One region of the Neobacillus sp. PS2-9 genome, then DNA from elsewhere that is predicted to be linked to it. Evidence: riboswitches for the same ligand, from Rfam matches in the RefSeq annotation. Region 1 holds a riboswitch; the other holds the start of a gene.
What was found. A riboswitch is a leader RNA that binds a small molecule or an ion and turns the genes downstream of it on or off. The one in region 1 is predicted to bind lysine.
Positions count from the first base shown of each region.

Region 2: another riboswitch for lysine. It lies ahead of RCG25_RS07110 (aspartate kinase); the one in region 1 lies ahead of dapA (4-hydroxy-tetrahydrodipicolinate synthase).

Region 1 covers NZ_CP133269.1:2,286,711-2,292,187, reverse strand. The annotation lists gene RCG25_RS11535 (LLM class flavin-dependent oxidoreductase) at 1-912, opposite strand, end outside; gene RCG25_RS11530 (hypothetical protein) at 1,078-1,224, opposite strand; gene RCG25_RS11525 (hypothetical protein) at 1,260-1,394, opposite strand; gene RCG25_RS11520 (ring-cleaving dioxygenase) at 1,632-2,615, shown strand; gene RCG25_RS11515 (GNAT family N-acetyltransferase) at 2,682-3,152, opposite strand; lysine riboswitch at 3,335-3,514, shown strand; gene dapA (4-hydroxy-tetrahydrodipicolinate synthase) at 3,636-4,526, shown strand; gene RCG25_RS11505 (S1 domain-containing RNA-binding protein) at 4,638-5,081, shown strand; gene RCG25_RS11500 (glucose-1-phosphate adenylyltransferase) at 5,157-5,477, opposite strand, start outside.
Region 2 covers NZ_CP133269.1:1,445,933-1,451,409, forward strand. The annotation lists gene uvrC (excinuclease ABC subunit UvrC) at 1-1,732, shown strand, start outside; lysine riboswitch at 1,803-1,980, shown strand; gene RCG25_RS07110 (aspartate kinase) at 2,096-3,310, shown strand; gene RCG25_RS07115 (YslB family protein) at 3,359-3,817, opposite strand; gene RCG25_RS07120 (succinate dehydrogenase cytochrome b558 subunit) at 4,263-4,874, shown strand; gene sdhA (succinate dehydrogenase flavoprotein subunit) at 4,929-5,477, shown strand, end outside.

The DNA of each region.
Region 1 (5,477 bases):
TACTTCATAGTAATTTTGGAATGAAGTCAACTGATGATGGATGGTCTCTTTGCTTCCTAATAGTGTAACACTGGACATAGAGGTAGCCATTTCTTTTTCCATTGGATTCCAAATCTGATCCATATTATCCACTGGCGGTTGTAATGGATTCCTAGAACCACGAACTACATTTAGGAAGAATTGCTGCATGGTTGTAGACAACCATTCGGCTTCATCATCACTCTCTGCGGCAATAACATTTAAACAAACCATCATATATGGTTTATCCAAATACGCTGAAGGCTGGAAACGGCTGCGATATATTTTAATTGCTTCTTCCATGTATCTAGGTGCAAAGTGAGAAGCAAAAACATACGGAAGCCCTAAACTTGCTGCTAAATAAGCTGAATCTGTGGAAGAACCAAGAATATAGAGTGGAATATTTGTCCCCACACCAGGATTGGCTTTCACATAGCTTTGTTGATCCTCTGGACCAAAGAACGTTAGCAGTGCCTTAACATCATCTGGAAAGGTATAAACTGAGTCGTTTTTAGAGCGTCTTAATGCATTAGCCGTCATCATATCTGTACCAGGAGCACGCCCAAGCCCCAAATCCACTCGTCCTGGGTATATTGTCTCCATGGTGCCGAATTGTTCAGCAACCACTAAAGGTGCATGGTTAGGAAGCATAATCCCACCAGACCCCACACGTATGGTATTGGTATGTTCTAATGTATGCTTGATTAGAATAGATGTAGCTGAGCTAACAAGGGTGGGAGTATTATGATGTTCTGCAATCCAATAGCGTTTATACCCCATCTTCTCTACTGCTTGGGCAAGGTCCACCATTGAATTAATCGCTTCTTTCGATGTTTGACCCTCCCGAATCGGAGCTAAATTTAGAACAGAAACTGGTATTTGAATTGATGCCATATTAAATTTGTCCTTTCATTTTGAAAATATATTACTATACTATCAATTGGAGCACAGTAAACAAACTTAAATGCTTACTATCCATGAAAAAGAGGAGGTCATCCCCCCTCTTACATTTTTCCTTGAATTATTAAAAGTTACGTTACAAAATATTTTTTCTAAAGACTATTTACCTTTGTTGCTACTTTGCTGATGTATAGCTACATGTTTTGGCCGTTCGGGGTACGCGCCTTTACCATCATCAGGCCCAGTAAGGTCATTTCTTTGATCCAAGACTTTCCCCGTATACTCTATTGGATGTTTACCAGACATTTCTATCACCTCATATTATTTTCGTTTCTAGTCCTCTAACTCTTCTTTCCTTGAAACTTCATTTTCATTTCTGCTTCACTCATATTTGGATTTTTTCTTGGTGTACTTTTATTTAGTGCTTTTTTTAATTCGACAGTTGCATCATCGTTTGTATTATACTTTCCGTCCATGTGGCTCCCTCCTTTTTGATATTTATTATTAAACGGAATCAACATGTTCATTCCTTTATTAGAGGTTTTCTCTTTATTGACAACATAGAGAGAACATGATATATTTATCTCGAATTCTAGATATATTAATTAAAGGTAATTTATTCTTTCTAGGTATTTCCATCAATTCAGTAGTTATATCAATACAACTTGGCATAATATAGACATACCCAAAATGAAATAATTGGAGGGTTTAATTTGAACGGATTAAAAGGCATTCACCATGTAACAGCTATTACAAGTAGTGCAGAAAAGAATTATGACTTTTTCACCTATGTTTTAGGAATGCGCTTAGTAAAGAAAACAGTCAATCAAGATGATATTCAAACCTACCATTTATTTTTTGCTGATGATAAGGGCAGCCCAGGTACTGATATGACATTCTTTGATTTCCCAGGTATTCCAAAAGGAGTGCACGGGACGAATGAGATATCAAAAACCTCCTTCCGGGTACCTAATGATGCAGCGATAGAGTATTGGGCGGAACGATTTAATCGTTTAAATGTGAAGCACTCAGGAATAAAGGAGTTTTTTGGTAAGAAAACCTTATCCTTTGTAGATTTCGATGACCAACAATACCAATTAATTTCCGATGAAACAAATAAAGGAGTTGCCAGTGGCACTCCTTGGCAAAAGGGGCCAATCCCTTTAGAATACGCCATCACTGGATTGGGACCTATCTTTGTTCGTGTAGCCAATTTCGATTACTTTAAAGAAATGATGGAAAGAGTTCTTTTGTTTAAAGAAATTGCACAAGAGGAAGCTTTTCATTTATTTGAAGTAGGAGAAGGCGGTAACGGTGCCCAAGTAGTTGTGGAATACAATGCAGTACTGCCCCCATCCCAACAAGGCTTTGGTACTGTCCATCATGCAGCATTTCGTGTGGAGGATCGTACGGTTTTAGAAGAATGGATGACTCGGATTGAAGGCTTCGGTTTTGGTACCTCCGGTTTTGTCGACCGGTACTTTTTTGGGTCATTATATGTAAGAGTAGCACCTCAAATCTTATTTGAATTCGCTACAGATGGTCCTGGATTTATGGGAGATGAGCCATACGAAACCCTCGGAGAAAAACTATCTTTGCCCCCATTCTTAGAAACAAAACGTGGCCAAATTGAAAAAATGGTTCGTCCAATTGATACAGTTAGAAGCACAAAAGAATTAGTTAAAGAATATAATTAACACTCAATCACCAAAGGAAGCTTGAGATTCAAACCATCCTCAAGCTTCTTTTTTATATTCAAAGTCTCATCCTTTAATCATTGTTGAAAAAGAACAATTATTTGAATTAAATTCATTACTCTTAACAAATCCCATTTTTTCGTAAAGATGAATGGCCCTCTTATTAAAATTGGCCACAGTTAAGCGGATAGGAAAGTTCTTATATTTTTCTTCAATCAAGTTAAGGATAAATGTACAGTATTCATAGCCATCCCCTTTTCCTGTTTCTTCGGGATGCATTCCAAGTCCAAAATCAATAAAACCATCAACATATGCTCCAAACTGCTGGCCTGTCGGAACCTGGGCAGACTCTCCGACACAAAAAAAACCTATTAAATTTTTTTCAGCGTTAACTACAGCATAATAACTGCCATTCAATAGTTCTTGCAGGGTTTCATTAGTTAATTCATTATTATAAAAATTATATGGATGGTTATATTTCCAACCTAATACTTCTTTAGCATATTGTTTATTCATTTTGTGAGAAATTAGTTGCACTATCAAAACCACCTCTTTATTTTAATTCTTTTCACTATAATATTATATTTATAGATAAATATGGAATTATGACACTTCCCGCCTTGGCTTCTTTTCTTTTTTCTTCCAAATTCCTTGTATAATAATAGAAATTCTGTTATAGTAACAGTCAATTAAATATTTCTTACTTCAATACCATTTGAAGTGAGGATAGAGGCGCAAAAACCATGAGTACACAATTCGAGGAGAATGAGATCCAATGACCATTGTGAAAAGGGGAATTTGCCGAAGCGGAAAGAATCTCATAAATCTTGAAGCTGGTTCTGCTATTGAATAAATACAGAACTGTCATATAGGAAACTATATGGAGGGCTATCTCACGCATGGGAACAATTATTTAATCATGTTTCTAGTGCAGCAGCGAACCCTCGTTGCTGCTTTTTTGCGTTGACTATTAAGGTGCCTTCTCCGTTATAATTCTAAAAAACTATATAAAGGGTGAGAATGATGAATTTTGGCCAAGTTTTAACCGCGATGGTTACGCCGTTTGATCAGCATGGGGAAATTAATTATTTTGCAACAAAAGAACTTATTAACTATTTAATTGCGAATGGTTCTGATGGATTGGTAATTGCCGGAACTACAGGTGAATCTCCCACATTAACAACTGAAGAAAAAGTGGACCTATTTAAATTTGTAGTAGATGTGGTTGATAGCAGAGTTCCTGTCATAGCTGGAACAGGATCCAATAATACAAGAGCCTCTATTAACTTAACAAAGCAAGCTGAAGATGCTGGAGTAGACGGAATTATGCTGGTTGCTCCTTACTACAATAAACCATCTCAAGAAGGATTATATCAACACTTTAAAGCAATCGCCGAATCTACATCACTCCCAGTCATGCTATATAATATCCCAGGACGAAGTGTGATTAATATGACTGTCGAAACAATCGTCCGTTTATCCAAGATTACTAATATTGTTGCTGTCAAAGAAGCTAGTGGGAACCTTGATGCCATGTCCGACATTATTAGCCAAACTCCTAGTGACTTTACACTTTATAGTGGAGACGATGGATTGACTTTACCTGTTTTAGCGATTGGTGGAACAGGAGTGGTCTCTGTTGCATCCCATATCATTGGAAATGAAATGCAGACAATGATCAATAACTTTAAAAATGGCAATCTAAAGGAAGCCGCAGCAGCACATCGTAACCTCCTTCCAATTATAAAAGCATTGTTTGCTGCACCAAGTCCAACACCGGTAAAAGCAGCATTAAAAATGATTGGTGTTCCTGTGGGTGGTGTCCGTTTACCACTTGTCCCATTAACGGATGGAGAACAACAGACATTACAAAATAGCCTCCCAATCAATTTACTAAAGGTACACTGTTAGTAGAGAAGAAAAGTCAAAAAAAGTTAGAAAAACCTCTTCGATTGATTCTATTTCCCTTGAGAATTTGTTATAATTAAGTAGTTTTAACACTATTGAGGGGAAAAAGATTTCATGTCAGTTGAAGTAGGCAGCAAAGTCCAAGGAAAAGTAACAGGAATCACTAATTTTGGAGCATTCGTCGAATTACCTGGAGGTACAACAGGTCTAGTGCATATTAGCGAGGTTGCAGAAAGCTATGTAAAAGATATTAATGACCATCTAAAAGTAGGCGACATGGTTGAAGTTAAAGTAATTAGTGAAAAGGATGGTAAAACTGCCCTATCCATTAAAAAAGCGATAGAAAAACCTGAAACATCATCTTATTCACAACGCCCTGCACGGCAGGGAAGATCTGATAACCGTTCTAAAGACTTCCGTCCAAAAGGGAATTTTAAACCTAAAGAAACATTTGAAGATAAAGTGGCTAAGTTCTTGAAGTCTAGCGAGGAAAATTTATCTTCTCTTAAGCGCAACACAGAAACAAAACGCGGTGGTCGAGGCGGAAGACGCGGATAACATCTACGTTTAAAGAATTGTTCATATAGAAAAAGAGGTTGATCCTAAAGGGGCAACCTCTTCTTTGCATATTCCCTACGATAAAACTGATTTAACACTATTTTTAAATTGAACCTCTTCAATTGCCGGGTCAACGGTAACCTGATTACCTACTACCATTATATACTCCTCAGGTATTTTTGAGCCAATAATTACCCCTTTCTTAATCAAAGATTGACTTCCTACTACAGAATTCTCCAACCAAACATTTTCTTCAACTACGGTATGAGGTAAGATTACCGAGTTTTTTATATGTGCCCCCTTTCCAATTTTCACACCATTAAATATAACTGCCCTTTCAACTGAACCACTTATTTCGCAGCCATCACTTATTAAACTATGGTGTACTTTGGCATT
Region 2 (5,477 bases), 840 kb from region 1:
CCAGCCTGGCTGCTACTTAATGAAAGACCGTCAGGGGACAATTATTTATGTAGGGAAGGCAAAAATATTAAAGAACCGCGTTCGTTCTTATTTTACCGGCTCACACGACGGAAAGACGTTAAGACTTGTTAATGAAATAGAAGACTTTGAGTACATTGTGACCTCATCCAATATAGAAGCTTTGATACTTGAACTAAATCTCATCAAAAAATATGATCCAAAATACAATATCATGCTGAAGGATGACAAAAGCTATCCGTTTATTAAGCTGACAGCAGAGAGACATCCCAAGCTGATTATCACAAGAAAAGTAAAAAAAGATAAAGGCAAATACTTTGGTCCTTACCCTAACGTTGGAGCAGCAAATGAAACAAAGAAACTACTAGACCGTATTTATCCGTTGCGAAAATGTGCGACTCTCCCTGACCGAGTATGTTTATATTACCATTTAGGCCAGTGTCTCGCCCCATGTGTAAACGAAGTTCCTGAGGAACAGTATAAGCAAATGACGGATGAAATTACTCGATTTTTAAATGGCGGATATAAGGAAATAAAAAAAGAACTAACCGAAAAAATGACGGCAGCAGCAGAAGAATTGGATTTTGAAAGAGCAAAAGAGTTCCGTGATAAAATCGTCCACATTGAAACCATCATGGAAAAGCAAAAAATTACCATGACGGATTTCACGGACCGGGATGTGTTTGGTTATGCTGTTGACAAAGGCTGGATGTGTGTACAGGTCTTTTTTGTCCGTCAAGGAAAGCTGATTGAGCGGGATGTTTCCATGTTTCCCATCTACAATGAGCCAGAGGAAGAAATCCTTACGTTTTTAGGACAATTTTATCAAAAAGCCAATCACTTTAAGCCAAAGGAAATCCTGATCCAAGATGAAATTGATTTGAATATGACTGCACAGCTCTTAGAAGTGAAGGTTCTTCAACCGAAAAAGGGACAAAAGAAGGAGCTTGTTAACCTTGCAATCAAAAATGCAAAAATTGCCCTAAATGAAAAGTTTTCATTAATTGAGAAGGATGAAGAACGAACTATTAAGGCAGTAGAAAACCTCGGAAAGCTTCTTGGAATTTATACACCCCATCGGATTGAGTCTTTCGATAACTCTAATATACAAGGGACAGATCCTGTTTCAGCGATGGTTGTGTTTACGGATGGGAAAGCGAATAAGAGAGAATATCGCAAGTATAAAATCAAGTCTGTAAAGGGACCGGATGATTATGAATCGATGAGGGAAGTAACTAGAAGAAGATACTCGAGAGCCTTAAAAGAAAATCTTCCTCTACCGGACCTTATTATTATTGATGGTGGAAAAGGACATGTAGAAACGGTAAGGGATGTTTTAGAAAATGAATTAGGATTAGATATCCCACTATCGGGTCTTGTAAAGGATGAAAAACACCGTACATCGCAATTGTTATACGGCAATCCGTTAGAAATTGTTCCACTTGAACGGAACAGCCAGGAGTTTTATTTACTGCAACGTATTCAAGATGAGGTTCACCGCTTTGCCATTACCTTTCACCGCCAAATACGTGGAAAGAGCGCCTTTCAATCATTGTTGGATGATATCCCGGGGATTGGGGAGAAACGCAAAAAACTATTGCTTAAACAGTTTGGTTCTGTAAAAAAAATGAAGGAAGCCAGTCTGGAGGAATTTACCGACATGGGTATTCCATCAAATGTGGCAGAAGAGTTAATGAAAAAACTTCAAGAATAGTTATTGTCAGAATAAATTGACCATGCTATAATTAGTGAAAATTTAAATTACTATCACTTTATAGTACTAAAGTGAAGGTAGAGGTGCGAGCTTCAAGAGTAATGATTCTGAGAAGGATGAGCTTCAAGGAAGAATCATGAAAGGGGATGTTCGCCGAAGTAAAGAAAGTCTCATTTCTTTCTTTGCTGGTCCTGTATTGAATAAATGCCGGATTGTCAAGACGCAGGTCTTGGAGAGCTATCTTACGTTATTTGTACAGGAATTTATTTTTCGTGTTCAAAAAGCAATGAGATGCCTCTCATTGCTTTTTTATTTATGTTTTGTAGCAAAATAGGTAGAGCATAACTGAAAGAAGGGGAAATGATGGGCTTAGTTGTACAAAAATTCGGGGGAACCTCCGTTGGCAGTGTAGAAAGAATTTTAAATGTAGCAGCCTGTGTAAAAGATGAAACAGAGAGAGGCAATAACGTTGTTGTCGTTGTTTCTGCTATGGGAAAATCCACGGACAAGCTTGTTGGTCTAGCGAAGGAAATTTCCAATCAACCTAATAAACGGGAAATGGATATGCTCCTTTCGACAGGCGAGCAGGTAACCATTGCCTTATTATCTATGGCTTTAAATCAACAAGGTCTACCAGCGGTTTCCTATACAGGCTGGCAAGCGGGAATTGTAACAGAACCTGTCCATGGAAACGCACGAATTTCAACGATCAAGACAGAATCCATTAAAAACCAACTTACAGAAGGCAAGGTTGTTATTGTAGCAGGATTCCAAGGAATAACTGAAGATGGGGAAATCACCACTCTTGGTCGAGGGGGTTCTGATACGACAGCGGTTGCATTAGCAGCGGCGTTAAAAGCAGATAAATGTGATATTTACACGGATGTAACAGGTGTATTTACAACAGATCCAAGATATGTGAAAGAGGCCCGTAAGTTATTATCCGTTTCCTATGACGAAATGCTGGAGCTTGCCAATCTCGGTGCAGGTGTACTGCATCCAAGAGCGGTAGAATTTGCTAAAAATTATCAAGTAAGACTTGAAGTCCGTTCAAGCATGGAGAAAATCGAAGGAACAGTCATTGAGGGGGAAGCAACAATGGAACAAAATTTAGTTGTACGTGGTGTCGCGTTTGAAGATGATATTACAAAGGTTACCGTTTTGGGGTTAACCAATTCCTTAACCAGCCTATCAACGATTTTTACTACTCTTGCTCAAAATCACATTAACGTTGATATTATTATTCAAAGCACAACAGAAGGAGGAACGGCTAATTTATCTTTCTCCATACATACCGATGATTTGTTAGAGACATTAAAGGTATTAGAAGACAATAAAGCTGTACTTGGCTATGAACAACTTGATGCAGAGAATAAACTGGCAAAGGTTTCTATTGTGGGTTCAGGCATGATTTCTAATCCGGGTGTGGCTGCGAAAATGTTTGAAGTTCTTGCTTCAAATGGCATCCAAATCAAAATGGTCAGCACCTCTGAAATTAAAGTGTCTGCTGTGTTAGAAGAGAAGAATATGTTAAAAGCAGTTGAACTCCTCCACCGTGCATTTGAGCTTGGAAATTAACAAAGAAGAGGCTGACTCGTTGGAATGTGAGTCAGCCTCTTTCCGATATTAAATTAGATCTTTCCGATCCCATTTAACAGTAAATTGGACTTTGTTTGCTTTTTTTACAGGGTGTTCAAACGCTTCTGCAATCACTTCTTTTTGTAGTTCAATTTGTTGGGCAAGGAAGCCGGCTTCGAGTTGGAAGAAGTGTTCTGCTTTTGATTTTACACGAGAAACAATGAGTGGGCTTACTAGTTCGAATTCGATTTCATTTTTCGTCTCTTTTATTATTTCAAGCTGTCCCCAAGAAGCATTAGTAAAAAATTCAACTAATGTTTCGTGGTCAGGTAATGGGAACTTTCGTGCAAGACGTTTTCCTGCCCAGTATAAGATTTCAGGAGTGTCTTTGCCTAGGATTTCTGGCAAAAGGTATTCCCTAATGATTTCATACCCAAACATTGAAATGGTTCTTGGTTCTGGCTCTTCATTATCAAAATGTTGATTAACGGCTGTACTTTCTTTCACAAGCTTCCCCTCTTTCTATCATTCTATTATATACAATTTGATTTATTTTTCAGTACTGAATTGCTGAAAATGTGAATAAATCCTTTTGTGAATGATATATTATTTTGGAATATCTTATCTTATTTATCATCATAATTATCTTATCCGTTTAAGGGGAAATACCAACCGTAAGATGTTGGTAATTAAATGTAATAATATGGGTTGTGTGGGTGGCTGAAGCAGCTTTTTTTCTAGAAAAGGTACTATCCTATTATAATATCAATATATTTTAAAAATTTTATTTTTTGATAAAGTTTGTGTATCCGTTTTCTTGACGCTCTATGTCGATGGGAGTAAAATGGACATGTCACATTATTGTCACAGTAGTATTGGGTTAAGTTTCTTTAAGGGGTACATAGAAGAAAGAGCTTAACATCATTTTTTAAAAATTAAGGGGGGTAAATGTATGGCGGGGAATCGAGAGTTTGCTAATCGCAGATTACATTCGCTGCTAGGGGTCATTCCGATTGGAGTGTTTCTTACACAGCATCTTGTAGTCAACCATTTTATCACTGGAGGTCCAGAGTCTTTCAACAAGGCTGCAGGCTTTATGGGAAGTCTACCATTCCGCATTGTCTTAGAAACTGTAATTATTTATTTACCATTGCTTTTTCATGCAATCTATGGACTTTATATTGCTTTTACCGCTAAAAGTAATGTAAAAAGATTTGGTTTCTTTAGGAACTGGATGTTCATGCTTCAACGTGTATCAGGCGTAATCACGCTCATCTTTATTACGTGGCACGTTTGGCAAACACGTGTAGCAGCGGCGTTTGGTGCGGAAGTATCCTATGATATGATGCATAATATTCTTTCATCACCATTTATGTTTGTTTTCTATTTAGTGGGAATCCTTTCGGCTATTTTCCACTTTGCAAACGGACTTTGGTCCTTCTTTGTTAGTTGGGGGATCACAGTATCACCTCGCTCACAAGTTATTTCTACATACGTGACCGTTGGTGTTTTTATTGTTCTTTCTTTTATTGGAATTCAAACACTTATCGCATTTGTTCAATAATCATTTTAAGGTCGGAAAATATAGTATTTTTTGGATTAAGGGAGTGAGTCACGAATGAGTAAAGGTAAAGTGATCGTAGTCGGCGGCGGCTTAGCTGGCTTAATGGCTACCATCAAGGCTGCAGAATCAGGAACTCCGGTAGAGCTTTTTTCTCTTGTTCCGGTTAAACGTTCTCACTCTGTTTGTGCCCAAGGCGGTATTAATGGAGCAGTAAACACAAAAGGTGAAGGGGATTCCCCGTGGATTCACTTTGACGATACGATTTATGGCGGAGACTTTTTAGCGAATCAGCCGCCAGTTAAAGCCATGTGTGATGCAGCACCTGGTATTATCAATTTATTTGACCGGATGGGTGTTATGTTTAACCGTACACCAGAGGGTCTTTTAGACTTCCGCCGTTTTGGAGGAACACAACATCACCGTACAGCTTTTGCTGGTGCGACAACTGGTCAGCAATTGTTATATGCATTAGATGAGCAAGTTCGCCGCCACGAAGTGGACGGATTAGTTACAAAATATGAAGGCTGGGAATTCCTTGGTGCGGTCGTTGACGATGAAGGCGTTTGCCGTGGGATTGTTGCTCAGGACTTAAAAACAATGGAA